One region of the Paenibacillus sp. FSL R7-0302 genome, then DNA from elsewhere that is predicted to be linked to it. Evidence: riboswitches for the same ligand, from Rfam matches in the RefSeq annotation. Region 1 holds a riboswitch; each other region holds the start of a gene.
What was found. Region 1 has a riboswitch for thiamine pyrophosphate ahead of MKY96_RS14380 (ABC transporter ATP-binding protein). Riboswitches for the same ligand answer to the same signal wherever they lie in the genome.

Region 1 (5,993 bases):
CCCGGCCCCGCCGCCGCTGTCGGAGCCGGCAATGGTCAACGCTTTGCGTATGATAGTCATCTTGTTCTCTCCTTTGGCTGTACGGTCTAGGCTTCGGCGAGCAGCTTCAGCCGTGAGCGGCTGCTGTATTGCTCCGGGGTCACCAGCGACAATTGATTCAGGAACAAGGTCTGGAAGCTGCCGGGACCTTGGGCTTCAGCCGCTTCAGCGGCAAGCTCTGCTGCCACGCCATAGAAGGAAAGAGCCTCGGCAGCCGCCTCAAGTACCTCCCCGCCGCTTACGGCAAGAAATGCACCCACCACAGCACTGAGCAGGCAGCCGGTTCCGGTCACCCGGGTCAGGATGGAGTGCCCGTTGCTGGCGATATAAGTGCGCTTGCCGTCTGTGATAATGTCTTCCTTGCCGGTGATAATCACGACACAGTTCAGCTTCTGCGCCGCCTTATTGGCCAGAGCGACTACATCGCCTTCGCCTGCTCCGGCATCCACGCCTTTGCTGGCCCAGCTCTCCCCGGCCACATTGGCAACCTCGGCCACATTGCCGCGCAGGGCAGTAAGCTGAAGCTCACGGAGCAGCCCCGCCGTAACGTCCGTGCGGTAGGCGGTAGCTCCAGCTCCAACGGGATCAAGCACGAGCGGCACCTGGTGGCGGTTCGCAGCCTTCCCTGCCTCGATCATGGAAGCGATGGCGGATTCATTCAACGTGCCAATGTTCAGCACCACTGCCCCGGACATGGCGGCGACATCTGCTACTTCTTCGATGGCATCGGCCATGAACGGCGAGGCTCCTAGAGCCAGCAGCCCGTTCGCTGTGAAGTTAGCGACTACGATATTCGTGATATTATGCACCAGCGGGTTCGCTTGGCGTACTTTGGACAGATAAGACATATGAATTCCTCCTGTAGGCATAATTTAAAAATTAATAAAAGCATTCTTAACATCCACTTCTGCAGCCAGCAGACCGTTCTCGCTCAGCCACTGGTTCACCTTCTCCCATGAAGCGCTGTCCTGATAGCCGAAGGGCTGGGAACCGGCATCCATCAGCGGCAGCAGGATCTCCAGACTGCGCTGTTCAATGGCTTCATCCAGCGGTGCGGTATCCTCCTGATGGGCAAGCAGCAGCTTCAGCGCTTCATCCGGGTGACCGGCAGTATACTGCTGGCCTTTTCTGATGGCATCCACGAATTTCTGATAAAAGCCCTGTGAATCCTGCAGTCCCTGCTCACTGGCGACCAGCACCAGCTCATAATAATCCGGGACCCCGTAATCCACGGGATTGAAGGAGCGGACCGGATGGCCTTCCTGCTCCAGAATCAGCTGCTCATGGTTGATGAACCCGCCCATAATGCCATCCACCCGTCCGGTGGAGAGAGCAGGGATCAGCTCATAGCCGACATCCACCAGCTTGAGGGAGGAAGGGTCCCCGCCGTCGCTTTTGACCATCGTGTTCAGCATGGCTTCATACAACGGGACGGAGGAATATCCGGCTTGCTTGCCGGACAGCTCTCCGGGGCGGGTAATGCCGCTGTCTGCGGCTACCATGAGATGATTCAGCGGATGACGCACCAGCGCGGCAATCGACTTGACTGGAATCTGCTCACCCCGTGCCATCAGCACCTGGGGCTGATAACTGAGTGCCAGATCCACCTTCCCCGCAGCAACAAGCTTCAGCGCATCATTGGTATCGGCCGGCATCTCAATCTCAACCTCCAGACCTTCCTCAGCGAAATAGCCTTCAGCCTCTGCCGCATACAAAAAAGAGTGAACAGCATTGGGATACCAGTCGAGCATAATCGTCAGCTTATGGGCCCCGCCTTTAGCCCCGGCCTCAGAGGTAGAGGGTGCAGCAGCCGGGGGGCCAGAGGCCGCCGGACTGTCCGTATTGGCGCAGCCTGCCAGGACAGGCAGCATACAGAGCAGCAGAGCAGACAGCAGCATGGCTGGCCTTGAAATCGCATGGTGCAGATAACGGGTATAGCGGATAGTAGTCATGAATAACGTCCTCTTTTCTTCAGAATAATCTTCTCCAGCGCGGCGACTGCCAGAAACAGCAGGATACCGAGCAGGGATAATAAGACAACGGCGGCGAACATCTTGGCGCTCTGCAGATTCCCGGCCATTCTGCGGCTGAAATAGCCCAGCCCCTGGCTGCCCCCAAGCCATTCCCCAATAGTTGCACCGATCACACAGTACACAGCCGACAGCTTCAGCCCGGAGAAAAAAGAGGGTAAAGCCAGCGGAACGCCCACCTTCCCGAGAATCTGCCAGCGGTTCGCGCCATATGTCAGCAGCAGCTCCCGGTAGGCGTCCGTGTTCTTGGACAACCCGTCATAGGTGCCGATGACCACCGGGAAGAAAGCGGTCAGGAAGACAACGGCGACCTTGCTCCACAGGGTGTAGCCGAACCACATGATGAACAGGGGAGAGAGGGCGATCAGCGGAACCGTCTGGCTGATAATCAGCAGCGGGTACAGCGCCTTGGCCAGCGGACGGAACAGGTGCATGGCGATTCCCAGCAGGCTGCCGCAGACCACGGATAGTGCGAAGCCTGTGAGCACTTCAAGCAGTGTGGCGGGCAGATGTACCCCGAACAATAGATGGCGGTCTTCCATCAATGCCATCCACACCGCAGACGGAGCCGGAAGGATGAAGGGAGGAACCAGGCCCAGCCGGGCTACAGTCTCCCAGACTGCAAGCGTCAGCAGGGCGAGCAGGGCAGCCGGACCGTAATGCTGGAGCAATCTTCTAGGAGCGGCGGTTCTCATATAGCTTCAGCTCCAATTCCTGGCGCAGGGCGGCGAACTGCGGCTCATAATTCAGACTGTGATGACGCGGGCGGGGGAGACCGGCTGGGAATTCCTGCATCCCGCTGCCGCCACTGCCCGTCATTAGATAGATTCTGTCACTGAGCAGAAGCGCCTCCTCCAGATCATGGGTGATGAACAGCACCGTCTTGTCCAGCTCTGCCCATAACTCCAACAGCCAGCGCTGCAGTGAGCGCTTGGTAATGGCATCGAGCGCCCCGAACGGCTCATCGAGCAGCAGCAGATCATTCCCCGCCGCCACGGTGCGGAGGACCGCCACGCGCTGGCGCATCCCGCCGGACAGCTCCTGGGGATAAGCCCCTTCGGTTCCCTCAAGGCCGAAGCGTTGCAGCAGGGTACGGATCTCGGCCACGGCGGCCGCTTTGGGACGGCTGCGCTTGAGTTCCCAAGGCAGCAGACAATTGTCCAGCACGGTGCGCCAAGGCAGGAGGAGATCCTGCTGCGGCATGTAGGCCACACTGCCCAGCCTCTTCGCTGCTGCAGCGGACTCGGCTCCGTTCAGCGTAATCCTGCCTTTGTCCGGCTCCAGCAGGCCGGCGATGATTTTGAACAAGGTGCTTTTGCCGCATCCGCTTCCGCCTACGACAGAAATGAATTCGCCGCGCTGCACATTCATGGATAGCCCTGAGAAGACTGGGGTACGGGACGAGCCCGTCCCGAAAGCATAGGATAGATTGCTAATGTTGATCATAAGACTATGTACGAAGCCTCCCCGGATTGATATAGATACTGCGGTGAGCACAAAAAAGCCCCATTCATTCCCGGAGGAATGAATGGGGCGGAAGGTACAGTCAGCTGCGGCCCTGTGACGGGAACCACTGATACATTCTGCTCCACTTCCCTCCGCTGGTATGATCCAGATCAGGTTCAAAGGGTCCGGAGCTTAAGCTCCGTCTCAGTCGGCCGACTCCCCTAGTGAATAATGTTGCTATTGAATTCGTAATTGCTACTTAATATACCACAAATTCCTGTCTTGTAAAGATCAGGCGGGTCAGCGCTTCGCCAGACCGGTCACGAACAAGGTGACGATGCCCCGGGAGATGTCCAGCTTGGAGGAATGGTGCCGCTTCTGCTCATACAGGTACAGATCGGGGCTGAGGACAGAGATTAAGGCTGTGGCCGCAAAGGCCGGATCAATGTCAATCAGCTCACCGCCCGCCGCAGCGCGCTGCAGCAGCTCTGTCATCATCACCCCCAGCCGCTGAAAAAAAGGATGCTCAAACTGGGTCAGCTGCTTCTTGCCGGTGAACTCGGCTTTGATCATATTCAGCAGCTCGGCATACTGCTCAATGAAATCGGCAATCTGCTCAATGCTGCTCTGCAGCTGAGCGAGAGCCGGAGCTTCACCGGCACTGGCAGCCACCTGCTGCTCCAGCCCGGACAGGAATTGATCTGCGCTGCCCTTCAGCAGTGCAGAACAGATCTCACCCTTGTCCATGAAGCGGCGGTACAGGGAGCCTTGTCCTATGCCTGCCCGCTTGGCAATGCTGTACATGCTGACCGCCTCAAGACCGCTCTCGGTGAACAACTGGCGGGCAGCTTCAAGAATCCGCTGTACATAAGGATCGGCGGACTCGGGCGGGGCGGATTCTATGGCTTGCGGAGCTGAGCGCGGGAGCTGCGCAGCATCGGTGTCTGGCTTTTTCATGAGAACCCCTTTCAGAAAAGAATTGACACAACGGACAATTGTCCGTAGACTATGAATTGCGCTTACGGACAGTTGTCCGTTCACTCATTATATAGAACAATCTGCCCGCAGGTCAATCTAGAACGCGGACAGCTCAGGAGGAGAAGAGACATGGATCAGACCTTGAAGCAGGAAGCCGATTTCCGGCTGTCCGGCATTCTGGTTCCGCTGCTGGCCATCATTGCAGGAGTATTTATGGTTGTACTGGACAGTACGGCGATGAACGTAGCCTTGTCCAGGCTGGTGGTGGATTTCAAGACGGATCTGCATACGCTGCAGTGGGTAGTTACCGGATATATGCTGGCCCAGGCTTCCGTTATTCCGCTGTCCGGCTGGCTGTCTGACCGGTTCGGGGCCAAGACGGTCTTCCTGACGGCGGTAGTTGTGTTCACGATAGGCTCGATTCTGTGCGCTACACCAAGCAGCGCCGAGTGGCTGATTGTTTTCCGGGTTATTCAGGGACTGGGCGGCGGCTGTGTGCTCCCTGTCGGAATGGCCTATGTATACAGACTGGCTCCCAAAAGTAAGGTCGGCGTAGTCATGGGCATTATGGGCATTCCCGTCCTGTTCGCTCCGGCTATTGGTCCGGTATTGTCGGGCTGGCTGGTTGAATACCATTCCTGGCGCTGGATCTTCCTTATTAATATTCCGATTGGCATCATCGCTGTGCTGATCGGACTGCGCAAGCTGCCGAGTGCGGCGAAGAACAGCGTGCCCGGCATGGATAAGCTAGGTATGGTTCTTGGACCGCTGGCCTTTGCTTCGCTAACCTACGGGGTCAGCCAGGGCGCGCAGAGCTGGACCTCTGAGAAGACGCTGATCGGGCTGCTGCTGGGCGCTGTGGCACTAATCGCTTTTGTCATCGCCGAGCTGCGCTCCAAGACACCACTGCTGGAGCTGCGGATTCTGAAATCCGTAGATTTCACGACAGGAATCATCGTGCAGTGGATTGCCCAGTTCGGCTTATACGGCGCGTTATTCCTGCTCCCGCAATTTCTGCAGCAGGCCCGCGGCTTCGGCGCATTTGATACCGGTCTGACGCTGCTGCCGCAAGCGATCGCTTCCGGGCTGATGATGCCGATTGCCGGGATACTGTTCGACCGGATCGGTGTGCGCTGGCTCGTGGTCTGCGGTCTCAGTCTGGTCTCCGGCGCGCTATTCCAGTATTCCCATGTGGATCTTACCACGCAGAGCCGCGATCTGATCCTTCCGCTGATCATGTGCGGGGCCGGAATGGGACTGATGATGATGCCGATGAACACGCATCTGCTCAACAAGGCGCCAAGCCATCTGGTGAACCGGGTAACCTCGCTGACAAACTCGATGCAGCAGGTGATTACCTCGCTGGCCGTCTCGACTCTGGTTACGATTCTGACGGCAAGAACAACGGCACGCGGTACCGAGATGCAGGAGGCAGCGGCGGCTGCCGGTAAAAGCACCGCAGGCGCTTCACAGGAAGCACTCCTGCTGGCCAAGCAGACC
Region 2 (5,993 bases), 970 kb from region 1:
AGAGCAAGGTGAAGGCTGATTTCAGCGATCTGCCTAAGACGAGCTGGGCATACGAAGAAATCTCGAAAGCGCTGGAAGTGGGCATCATCAAGGGTTACGGAGGCACGATTCGTCCGGGCGATCCCGTTATGCGCCAGGAGGCGGCGATTATGGTGAGCAGAATGATGTATTTTGAGACGGGAAGCACGGAGGTATTATCCATGTTCAGCGATAAGGATCAGATTGCAGGCTGGAGTGAAGCCGATGTCGCTGCACTGATCAATGACGGAGGAATGAAGGGGTACCCGGACGGGCGGTTTGCTCCAGAACAGGCGATGACCCGGGCCGAAGCGATTGCACTGCTGGATTACTACAATGTCACAAGCGGCGGCTTGCAGAGTGTAACTATCAGCCATTCTGAGGGGCTTGGAAGCTTTGAACCAGGAGCCATCAAATACTATAACAATGTCACTGTATCCGGCTATGATGTGCTGCTGCAGAATCTGAAGATTTTTGGAGACCTGGTCCTGGAGGAAGGAATCGGCAACGGAGAGGTGAACTTGGACAGTGTTGAAGTACTAGGCAAGGTCATCATACAGGGCAGCGGAGATCCCTCAGTGCAGCTAAAGAACACAACCATGAACCAAGTGATTGTGCAGAAGAATAGTGGAACTGCCCGCCTGGTCACCGAAGGTACAACCTGGGTGAAGGCATTGTCGGTACAGTCCGGTGTAAATCTGGAAGAGGGGGAGGGTACCGGAGAAGGGTTCACAGATATTGATCTGCCATCCGGCCTTGCAGCCGGGATCGTAGTGACGCTTAACGGCAATTTCGGAGATGTGAACATTGAAGCCAAAGGACCCGTCCTCCACCTGCAAAAAGGCTCCATACGCACGCTTAAGACCGCTGCCTCTGCAACAGGGGTTAAGATAGAGCTAGATGAAGGGACAACGGTGACGCAGGCGATTCTGAATACGTCAACGAAGGTTATGGGTGCGGGTAAGGTTCAGGATGCAATTGTGAAGGAAGATGAATAGAGCGTGCCTAAAAACAGAATGTCCACAATTGGACCGGGCGCGCCGCGTAGGCCGTGCGTTTATCGTATCCCGGTAATCGCCCGGTACTCCCGGTCCAGCATCGCATAAAAGTATTGGTTCACCCACTGGTTGTTCCAGTGTATTTCTTCCCGGAATACGCCTTCGCGGACCATGCCTAACCTATCCAGCACTTTGATGGATGAGGTATTGTATTCATTGCACATAGCCACAACTCTGTGGGCCTTCCATTCTTCAAAAGCAAGCTTCAAGGCCAGCTGCGCAGCTTCGGTGCAGTAGCCTTGCCCCCGGTATTCTGGGAAAAGGCTGTAGCCCAGCTCCCAGCTTTCGCGCTCTTTTACATACCAATGTATACTCAGTTCCCCTACAGGGGTTGCTTCGGGAGTGGCTAGCCTGATCAGGAATTGTCTATGCCAGTCGCTCTGGATTCGTTCCGCCACAGTCTTCCGGACGGCCTCCTTGTCGGTTGGAATCATATCCTCGAAGGGCCAGAGTGAAACGCTCATTTCCAGATCTGTGATGAAATCGATATCGTCCGGGGTGACCGGAGATAAGGTGATTCTTGCATTCATTGTGCGATACCCTCCTGCTAGTATGATTTCGATATGATCTTGCCGTTGTTCCCCACAAAGTATAGGTCATTCCCCTTAGCGGATATAGATAATAATCTTTTTGGAAACGTTCCTTACTTACTGACTATCGTTCCGCTATAGGAACCGTTGAATGAAGATTACTTGTTTGGGCGGCTGCCAAGTGTGGTAAGTAACATAACGTAGAGCCAAGCAGGCACACTGCCTGATGCATAAACACCAGACCTTAAGCCATGCTAACATGATTGATCAACAATACTGTGGACAGCGAAAGGAGAATGGATTATGCCAGACACTAGCAAGCAACCTGTCAAAACTTTACCACCGCAGGTGCAGGATCAGCGCCCCGGAATTGAAAGTGAGATGAACCCGCTTCCGGAGTTTGAGACACCGGCGTACAAGGCAGCAGGCAAGCTGCTGGGCAAGGCTGCGCTCATTACCGGAGGCGACAGCGGGATCGGGCGTGCAGTTGCCGTTCATTTTGCCAAGGAGGGCGCGGATGTGGTGATCTCCTACTTGAACGAGCATGAGGATGCGGAAGAGACCAAGCGCCAGGTGGAACAGGAGGGCAGAACGTGTATTCTGATCGCCGGGGATATCGGGGACGAATGCTTTTGTCAGAGCTTGATTCGTCAAACCGTTGAAGGACTCGGCAAGCTTGACATTCTAATCAACAATGCGGCGGAGCAGCATCCGCAGGATCATATTGAGGACATTACGGCGGAGCAACTGGAGCGTACGTTCCGGACGAATATTTTCTCCATGTTCTATCTGACCAAGGCTGCCATGCCTCATCTCAAAAAAGGCGCTACCATCATTAACACCACCTCCATCACGGCGTATCGCGGCAGCCCGCAGCTGCTGGACTATTCGTCCACCAAGGGAGCCATTCTCAGCTTCACCCGGTCACTGTCGATGAATCTGGCGGATAAGGGCATCCGCGTGAATGCGGTAGCTCCCGGACCGATCTGGACCCCGCTGATCCCGTCAACCTTTGACGCTAAGAAGGTCAGTGAGTTCGGCGGCACCCAGCCGATGAAGCGCCCGGGACAGCCTGAAGAGCTGGCACCGGCGTATGTGTACCTGGCTTCGGACGATTCCTCCTATGTGAGCGGGCAGGTGATGCATGTGAACGGCGGCGAGGTTGTGAACGGATAAGAAGCAGTGTAACCATACGTATTACACAATTTGCTCAGCAAATGTGGAGAAGCCAGCCGGGAGGCTGGCTTTTGTGAGACGAGATAGGTATAGCCCTAACAGAAATAATATGCTAATATACAACAAGCAAGACGAAACAACCGCATAGAACGATCACTAGGGGTGCCGCAAGGCTGAGACGGGCGTAGTTGTCCGGACCCTTTGAACCTGATCTGGTTTATACCAGCGTAGGGAAGTGGAGAACGAATAATGCAGCGGGGGTATACGGCTAATCCCGGTATTCCTGCTTTTATTCCAGACTGCTTCCTTTACGGGGAGCGGTCTTTTTTGTGTTGCGGGGTGGTGCAAAGCGGGCTTGGAGCAGACGGGAGGCGAAAGAGTGTTGTATGAGATTCATGCGGTCTCGGACGGGCGGCTGCCGCCTGAAGCGCTGACCGAATGGGCCGTGGCTGTACATTCTATAGTGGATTATATCCATCTCCGCGAAAAAGCCATGCCCGCCCGCCAACTGTTGGCGGCGGCGCAGCAGATGCTTCAGGCCGGGGTTCCGCCTTCGAAGCTGGTCATTAATGACCGGATCGATGTTGCCCTGGCCGCCGGGGCAGGCGGTGTACATTTAGCCTGGCACAGTCTTCCTCCAGCCGCAGTGCGCGGCCTTGCACCGGACCTGCGGATCGGCAGATCGGTACACTCGCGGGAAGAGGCGGCAGAGGCTGGAAGGCAGGGAGCAGACTTCTGCCTCTACGGGCATGTGTTCCCGACGGCCTGTAAGCCGGGACAGCAGGCACGCGGACTTGCGCAGCTGGCAGAGGCCGTCCGCTGGAGCTGCATCCCGCTGATTGCGCTTGGAGGGATTACCCCGGGGAATGCCGGGGCGGTGTTAGCCCAAGGGGCGGCTGGCATTGCCGTCATGTCGGGGATCTGCGGAGCCCCGGACCCTGTGGCAGCGGCCCGGGCGTACAGGGAAGCGGTCCACAGGGCAGCAGAGCTGGCTGAAGCGCTGGATATGGCTCAAGCACAGGGCACAGCAGGAGGTGAACAGGCATGAATGTGACCGTTAACGGGAAGAGGCAAAGAATTGAAGAGAGCTGCCGGACGCTGGAGGATCTGCTGTCCCGGCCCGAATGGGCCGGTAAGCTGGTGATTGTCGAGCTGAACGGTGAGCTTGCCGGCAGAGAGGTTTATGGAGAGACACTGCTCAGCGAGGGGGACCGGGTGGAGCTGGTTCATTTTGTAGGCGGAGGCTAAACAAGAAGACTTATTCCGGGAGGCGTTAACATGCAAGACTCATTGATGATTGGCGGAGTGACTCTAACCAGCAGACTGTTCATTGGCACCGGAAAATACAGCCGCAACACCCTCATTCCCGAGGTGATTACGCGATCAGGCTCACAGGTCATTACCGTTGCTCTGCGCCGGGTGGACCCGGAGAGCAGTGACAATATTGTCAGCCATATTCCTTCCCATATGACCTTGCTGCCTAATACCTCTGGTGCGCGCACCGCAGAGGAAGCAGTACGGATTGCCCGGCTGGCGAGATCGGCGGGGCTGGGGAACTGGGTGAAGATTGAGGTCATCAACGACCAGAAATATCTGCTGCCGGATAACACCGAGACCATCCGGGCGACCGAGATTCTTGCAGCTGAGGGCTTCGTGGTGCTGCCGTATATGAGTCCTGACCTGTCCGCCGCCCTGCGGTTGAAGGCAGCGGGGGCTGCGGCCGTGATGCCGCTGGGAGCGCCGATCGGGTCCAACCGCGGACTGCAGACCAAGGAACTGATCCGCATTCTGATCTCCGAGACGGAGCTGCCGGTGATCGTGGATGCCGGAATCGGCAGACCGTCCGAGGCGGCTGAGGCGATGGAGATGGGTGCCGCAGCGGTGCTGCTTAATACAGCGATTGCCACCGCCTCAGATCCGCTGCTGATGGCAGAAGCCTTCCGTGACGCGGTAGCTGCAGGGCGCAAGGCTTATCTCGCTGGACTAGGGCCCGTAGAGGAGACGGCGGCAGCCTCTTCACCGTTGACCGGGTTCTTGGCCTGACAGATGGAATAGGGAGGAGAGAACGGTTATGAGCTTTTATGAGACGATGACCCGGCTGGAGCAGCTTCCTTACGGAACGCTATGGAGCCGCTATACGGCAGAGGATGTGAAGCGTGCGCTTCGTGCAGAGCGGGTCGATGAAGAGGGGCTGATGGCACTGCTGTCACCGGCAGCGGAGCCTTATCTGGAGGAGATGGCGCAGAAGGCGCACCGGTTAACGCGTACGCATTTCGGCCATGTGATGCAGCTGTTTACACCGATGTATCTGGCTGATTTTTGCGTGAATCACTGCACGTATTGCAGCTTCAGTTCGATCTATGATTTTCCGCGCAAAAAGCTGACGCTGGAGCAGGTCGCCAGGGAAGCAGAGATCATCGCTGCCACGGGCCTGCGCCACATTCTGATCCTGACCGGAGAATCCCGGAATGACAGTCCGGCCGGTTATGTGAGGGACTGCGTGAACGTGCTGCGCCGCTATTTTTCCTCCGTCAGCATTGAAGTGAATCCGCTCTCGACAGCCGAATATGCTGAGCTCAGAGAAGCCGGTGTGGACGGTCTGACGCTCTATCAGGAGGTCTACCATCAGGAGACTTATCGTGCGCTGCATATCAAAGGACCCAAACGTGTCTACCGCAACCGGCTGGATGCTCCCGAGCGGGGCTGTCAGGCGGGCTTCCGTTCGGTAAATATCGGGGCTCTGCTCGGCATGTACGAATGGCGCCAGGAGGCGCTGGCAACTGCGCTGCATGCGAGGTATTTGCAGGACAAGTACCCGGAATGCGAAATCGGGCTGTCGACTCCCCGATTCCGGCCTTACTTAGGCGAATTCAACCCGGCAAGCGATGTTACCGACCGTGCGTTGGTGCAGATCATCCTGGCGTACCGCCTGTTCCTGCCGCGTTCCGGCATCTCATTGTCCACACGCGAGCCTGCCGCTCTGCGCGATCATCTGGTCCAGCTCGGCATCACGAAGATGTCCGCCGGGGTATCCACCGAAGTGGGAGGACATTCCCTGGAAGGGGGAACGCCGCAGTTTGAAATCTCGGACAACCGCAGCGTGAACGAGATGGCCGAGATGCTGCGCTCGCAAGGACTCCAGCCGGTATTCAAGGACTGGGATATCCTGTCCGAGCCGCTTGGGTTGAGGTAGGCAAGCTGAATCTGGTTG
Region 3 (5,993 bases), on a different contig from region 1:
CATTCTGAATCCCGCCATCTGTTCATAAATTGATTCATAAGGAGTCTTATTCTTGAAAAAACTAATCTGGATCGGCTGTCTCTCCTATTTCGTAATCGGCCTCGCCCATGTTGTGCTGGGCTCCATTCTGCCAGTGCTGCTCCAGCATTATGACCGCAGCTACAGTGCAGGGGGCGAGCTGATCTTCAGCCAGTTCGCGGGCTTCCTGGCCGGCGTACTGGTCTCGCCGCTGCTGAACCGGCGGTTCGGCAAGCGCGGCGGCATTCTGATTGCCACCGGCCTGCTGCTATGCGCCGAGATTGCCTATGCCTTCCTCCCGCCCTGGGGCTGGATGTACGTAATTGCCGTAGCCGCAGGGTTCGGCTTCGGGATGATCGAAGCCGTCATCGGCACGATTATTATAGCCGCAGTCACCGAAGGAACGGCCGTTGCCATGAGCCGGCTGGAGGTGCTGTTCGGTGTCGGGGCGCTGCTCATGCCGCTGGCGGCCAGTCCGCTGATTGCCGCAGGGCAGTGGAGGCTGGCCTTCCTGATCGTTGCCGCCTGCTCCCTCCTCTCGCTGCTCTTCTGGGCGAAGAGCAGCTTCGGCCCGCTGGACAGCGCGCTGAATGAGCGGCCTGCCCGCCCTGACCGCGCTGCGGCAACGGGAACCACCAGAAGATTGTCCTTGCCCTACAAGGGCAAGCAATGGGTGGTGCTTGGCTTGTTCATTCTGTTCTTCTTTCTTTATGTAGGCACTGAGATGAGCCTGGTGAATTTCATGCCGGCGATCTTCATCGCGAAGCTGGGCATGAGCGAGGCCACGGCTGCACTCACGGTGACCTTCTTCTGGCTCGCCATGTCGGCGGGCAGACTGTTCGCCGGTGTCATCGCCGAGAAAATTTCCTACCGCATCTATGTGCTCGTCAGCTGCTTTGCCGCTTTGCTGCTGCTCGTTATTTTCCCGTTCGCCGGTCACCGGCTTGCCGCTTTTGCGATCATCCTGCTGCTTGGCCTGTTCATGTCCGGCATCTTCTCGATCGCGCTGGTCTTCTCCAGTAAGCTGCTGCCCGGCGCGGAAGAATCGACGCCCAGCATTATGATCGCCTCCGGCGGAATTGGCGGCGCAGTACTGCCGCTACTGACCGGCTGGTCCATGGATCATCTGCAGATCGCCCAGACTTCGGGACTTTTGGCCGCTTTTGCCGCGCTGTTATTCGTGCTGAGCGTAACCGCCTGGAGAATCGGGTAATTGTATACAACAAGGTCCATATTCTGTGAATAAGGATGGAACCCACACATGGCTGAACTGCATTCCGAGCCCACTCTGCATACCGCCTTGCTGCAATTCATTTTCCCCTTTTCGATTAAGGCGGAAGTCGATCAAGAGCTGATTGAGAGTCTTCAGGAGGATGGATTTACGCGTTTTTTTCTTGAGAACAAAGAACTGGAGCATGCCTATTACGGAGAGAATCACTGTGTATCCCATGAGAAAATGGAGCGCAGCTATCTTCCGTTTGCCGCTCATGTCTTGTTTCCGCGTGAGAAGGACAGGGATTCCTTCCGCCGCTTTTCCCGGGCCAATGATCTGCTGTGCGGGCTTCAAATGCCCTTCCAGACGATTCCCTTCCGCGTGCTGTCGACCGATGTGTTCCTCTGCCCGTTCGAGCTGGGCTTCCTGACGGTAAGAGTGGCTATTGAGGAGGAGAATCTCCCCTTCAGCATGGTGCTCGAATTCGCCGACCGGTTCCGCAACCTGGAGGATGTAAGCTTTCAGGATGAGCATACCTTCATCCATTGTCATAAGAAGTCTTTTGCCCGGGTGGAGGACTTCGTGTTCAGGCATCTGGCAGCCGGGCTGGAGCCGTATCTCGATCCTGCAGAGACGAATGGCAATTATTTCGAGACCCTGCCCTTCTTCGTCGATGAACGGATGCTGGTGCAGGCCTTCTACGGCGTTAATCTCCCGGAGGATGAGGAAGAGATCAGTGTCGAGCTGCTCTACCGGGCCTCCCAAGTGGACGGTCTGAGCATCGACGGCACCCCCTATATGAGCGCAAGTGATCCAGACTATATCAAGCAGTATACCCGGGAGCATTGCTATAGCCGCTGGGGGCCGGACACCTACTATATGACCAATGAGCAGACCTTCTGCTGCGTGAGCCGGGCGAAGCCGGAGATTGCCGCCCAGCTGATCAGCCAGATGTACGGCGAGTATTATTACGGAATGCTGCTGAGTATTTTTCATAAAATCGTGCTGCTGAAGCTCGCCAACCTCCACTCCCGGCTGCGCATCAACCACGACAACGACGAGATCGAGAATCTGATCTTCCTGATCAACAAATTCTCGGCCAAATTCTATTTTCTGGAGCTGATCTCGCAGTCGCAGGGGCGGGAGATTTTTTTTCAGCTGCGTAAGGTGTATGGCAATGATGCCTTGTTCGATGAGGTGAAAATGACCCTGAATGACCTGTTCCAGTACCAGGACAAATTCCAGGCCAAACGGCGGGATACGCTCCTGATGGTGCTCACCGTATTTACGGTCATCAGCGGGATATACGGGATGAATCAGGTCATCGAGGATCTGAAGGGCCAGATCGACTGGAGCAAAATGCTGGAGTACTCCGCGTTCGAGTATCTGGCTCTGTTCCTGACCTTCTCGGGGATCACCGTCAGTGTCGGCTTAACGCTGAGAGAGATCTGGAACGGCATCCGCAGCCGCCGCAAGAAGCGGCATTATACGAGGGATTAAGACACAGAGGGTGGACAACGGCAGGACTGCCGTCTATAATACACCGTAAGAACATAGCAATACCCGTGAACTTTATAGAACCAGGGGTGCTGGAATTGGCCGGCTGAGATTGTATCCCACAAGATACTGACCCTTACACCTGATCTGGATAATGCCAGCGTAGGAATCTTCATTCAGCACAGTGCCTTGAGCGGTACTGAAGCTGAAGTCCCCTCACGCAAGTCACTGGCGTCCCGATCATCGGGACGCTTTTTTGATTCTAAGGATGTACAGGAATAAGGTTTCTGTAAGCTCTGAAGACCAGGGGTTGCTGGAAGGAGAGAGAAAGAGAAATGGGAGTCAAAAAAACAGTCACACTACTGCTCAGCTCCATGCTGCTGCTCACCGTAGCGGGATGTGGCGGCGGGAACCACAGCGGCAATGCGGGGGCCAGCGCACCTGCTGCCGGTAACAGCACGGCTGCACCTGATGCAACCGCAGCCGCACCCACGGATGCACCTAAGGCGCTGACCCCGGTCAAGATTGCCCTGGACTGGACGCCGAACACGAATCATACCGGCCTGTATGCTGCCAAGGAGCTGGGCTATTACGCGGAGGAAGGTCTTGATGTGCAGATTGTACAGCCTGGTGCTGCCGGTTCCGACACAATGGTCACTTCTGGTGAAGCCCAGTTCGGCATCAGCGCCCAGGAGGCGCTGACCCTGGCCCGTCTGCAGGATGTGCCGCTGGTATCGATTGCTGCAATCATTCAGCATAATACCTCGGGCTTCGCGGCTCCGAAGGACCGCAATATTAAGACGCCGAAGGATTTTGAAGGCAAAACATACGGAGGCTGGGGCTCCCCTGCGGAGCAGGCTGCCATGAAAGCCATCATGGACCCCGAAGGCGGGGATGTCTCCAAGGTGAAGCTGGTGAATATCGGCGAAGCGGACTTTTTTACAGCCGTGAAGCGGGATATTGACTTCGCCTGGATCTTCTATGCCTGGACCGGCGTGGAAGCGGAGCTGCGCGGGGAGCCGCTGGATATGCTGTATCTGAAGGATTACGCTCCGCAGTTGGACTACTACACACCAGTCCTGACCACCAGTGAGAAGGAGATCGCCGAGCATCCTGAAGTGGTGAAGGCATTCCTGAAGGCTACGTCAAAAGGCTATCAGTACGCCATCGACCACCCGGAAGAAGCCGCGACGGTCTTGTCTGATGCTGTCCCTGATCTGGACCCCAAGCTGGTGCTGGCCAGCCAGAAATGGCTTAGCCCGAAATACAAGGACGACGCCCCGCGCTGGGGTGAGCAGAAGCTTGAGATCTGGAAGAACTACGCCGACTGGATGTACGGCCTGAAGCTGCTGGATAAGCCGCTGGATGCGGAGAGTACGTTTACGAATGAATTTTTGCCGGAATCATAATGAGCCCGCATGGCGGGAATCTTATACCTAACTTGAAAGGAATGATTGATCATGGCTAACACACTGCTCAGCATTCAGGTAATTCCCAAGACACCGAACAACGAGGATTCCATCCCTTACGTGGACAAGGCTATAGAGGTCATTCAAAAGTCAGGCGTGAAGCATCAGGTGAATCCGCTGGAGACTACAATGGAAGGCGAGCTGTCCGAGCTGCTGGATATTGTGCGTGACATGCATGAGGCGCTGATCGCTTCCGGCAGTCCTAGTGTCATCTCACAGATCAAGATCGCCCATAATCCGGGCGGCATCAGCATGGATAAGCTGACGGAGAAATACCGGCCGTGAGAAGCACCTGGAAGCTAGTGTGGCCGCCCTTTGTGGCGGTCCTCTTTTTTGTCGGGATATGGCAGCTATCGGTCATGCTGTTCGACATCCCGGCTTACCAGTTGCCCAGCCCGTCGGATATCGCGCGTGAATCGAAGAACAACGCCTCCGGGATCTGGGAGCACACCGCCGCCACGCTGCGGCTGACCCTGATCGGCTTCCCGGTCGGCACAGGCATCGGCCTGCTCACCGCCTTGCTGCTGCATCTGCTGCCCTGGGTCAAGCGAGCGATCTATCCGCTGCTGATCCTCAGCCAGAATGTGCCCTCCATTGCGCTGGCCCCGCTGCTGATTATCTGGTTCGGGTTCGGCCTGCTGCCCAAAATCATCCTGATCACCCTCGTCTGCTTCTTCCCCGTAGCTGTTGCAGCCATGGGCGGACTGGCCCAAAGCGACCGGGTGATGATGAATTATATGAAGATGGCCGGTGCGGGCAAGTGGCAGATCTTCACCCGGCTGGAGCTTCCCGGCTCCTTGCCCTCCCTGTTCTCCGGGCTCAAAATCTCCGCCACCTATGCGGTGATGGGCGCAGTGGTGGCCGAATGGATCGGCGCCGACAAAGGGATCGGCTACTATATGCTGCTGCAGAAGGCCTCTTACCGGGCGGACCGGATGTTCGTGGCCATCGCCATTATCGTGCTGCTGAGTCTCGTATTATTCGCGCTCATTGCCCTGCTGGAGAGATGGCTGGTGCGCTGGAAGCCGCGCAAGGAAGCTTAACGTGTACGGAAGAATCATCCAAAACAGAAGTAACCATAATGAACTGAAGGAGGCTGGGCGAAGTGTCTGAGCTTACGAGGATTGAACTGGAGAAGGCGGACGTAGATGGACGCCTGGGTACACGGAGTGTGCCGCCTGCGCTCGAAGTCAGCGGCATCAGCAAGTCGTTCCAGCACCGCCGCCGGGAGACGCAGGTGCTGGATCAGGTGTCCCTGACCGTGGAGCCGCAGGAATTCGTCTCCATTGTCGGCCCGTCCGGCTGCGGGAAAAGCACGCTGTTCCATATCATCGGCGGCCTTACGCTGCCGGATACCGGAACGGTGAGCATGAACGGCATCCCGGTGACCGGGCAGCGCGGCAAGATCAGCTATATGCCGCAGCAGCCCGCGCTGTTCCCGTGGCGCAGCACACTGGATAACGTCCTGCTTGGCGGCGAGCTGCAAGGCGCCCCGCAGCGGGAGGCCCGCGAGGCTGCGCGCCACTGGCTGGCGAAGATCGGCCTCGGCGGCTTCGAGCGGGCCTACCCGCACATGCTCTCCGGCGGCATGCAGCAGCGGGCCGCCTTCCTGCGGGCCATGCTCGCGCCGCAGGAGCTGATGCTGCTCGATGAGCCGTTCAGCGCGCTAGATGCGCTGACCCGCGAGCAGATGCAGCGCTGGCTGCTGGAGCTGTGGGAGGAGAACCGCCGCTCCGTACTGTTCATCACCCATAACATCGAAGAGGCGCTGCTGCTCTCCACCCGCATCTACGTCT

Region 2: linked by a shared signal. The riboswitch ahead of MKY96_RS18510 (thiamine phosphate synthase) and the one ahead of MKY96_RS14380 (ABC transporter ATP-binding protein) in region 1 are both predicted to bind thiamine pyrophosphate.
Region 3: linked by a shared signal. The riboswitch ahead of MKY96_RS26745 (ABC transporter substrate-binding protein) and the one ahead of MKY96_RS14380 (ABC transporter ATP-binding protein) in region 1 are both predicted to bind thiamine pyrophosphate.

Annotation. Positions count from the first base shown of each region.
Region 1 is NZ_JBBOWB010000001.1:3,284,516-3,290,508, reverse strand. Features, by position in the region: gene thiD (bifunctional hydroxymethylpyrimidine kinase/phosphomethylpyrimidine kinase) at 1-60, opposite strand, end outside; gene thiM (hydroxyethylthiazole kinase) at 87-908, opposite strand; gene MKY96_RS14390 (ABC transporter substrate-binding protein) at 912-1,991, opposite strand; gene MKY96_RS14385 (ABC transporter permease) at 1,988-2,764, opposite strand; gene MKY96_RS14380 (ABC transporter ATP-binding protein) at 2,745-3,515, opposite strand; TPP riboswitch at 3,646-3,748, opposite strand; gene MKY96_RS14375 (TetR/AcrR family transcriptional regulator) at 3,816-4,472, opposite strand; gene MKY96_RS14370 (DHA2 family efflux MFS transporter permease subunit) at 4,623-5,993, shown strand, end outside.
Region 2 is NZ_JBBOWB010000001.1:4,257,249-4,263,241, reverse strand. Features, by position in the region: gene MKY96_RS18525 (S-layer homology domain-containing protein) at 1-1,016, shown strand, start outside; gene MKY96_RS18520 (GNAT family N-acetyltransferase) at 1,076-1,606, opposite strand; gene MKY96_RS18515 (SDR family oxidoreductase) at 1,910-2,782, shown strand; TPP riboswitch at 2,931-3,033, shown strand; gene MKY96_RS18510 (thiamine phosphate synthase) at 3,162-3,830, shown strand; gene thiS (sulfur carrier protein ThiS) at 3,827-4,030, shown strand; gene MKY96_RS18500 (thiazole synthase) at 4,061-4,825, shown strand; gene thiH (2-iminoacetate synthase ThiH) at 4,854-5,975, shown strand.
Region 3 is NZ_JBBOWB010000002.1:239,408-245,400, forward strand. Features, by position in the region: gene MKY96_RS26735 (MFS transporter) at 53-1,231, shown strand; gene MKY96_RS26740 (hypothetical protein) at 1,280-2,731, shown strand; TPP riboswitch at 2,804-2,914, shown strand; gene MKY96_RS26745 (ABC transporter substrate-binding protein) at 3,064-4,137, shown strand; gene MKY96_RS26750 (thiamine-binding protein) at 4,189-4,482, shown strand; gene MKY96_RS26755 (ABC transporter permease) at 4,479-5,240, shown strand; gene MKY96_RS26760 (ABC transporter ATP-binding protein) at 5,321-5,993, shown strand, end outside.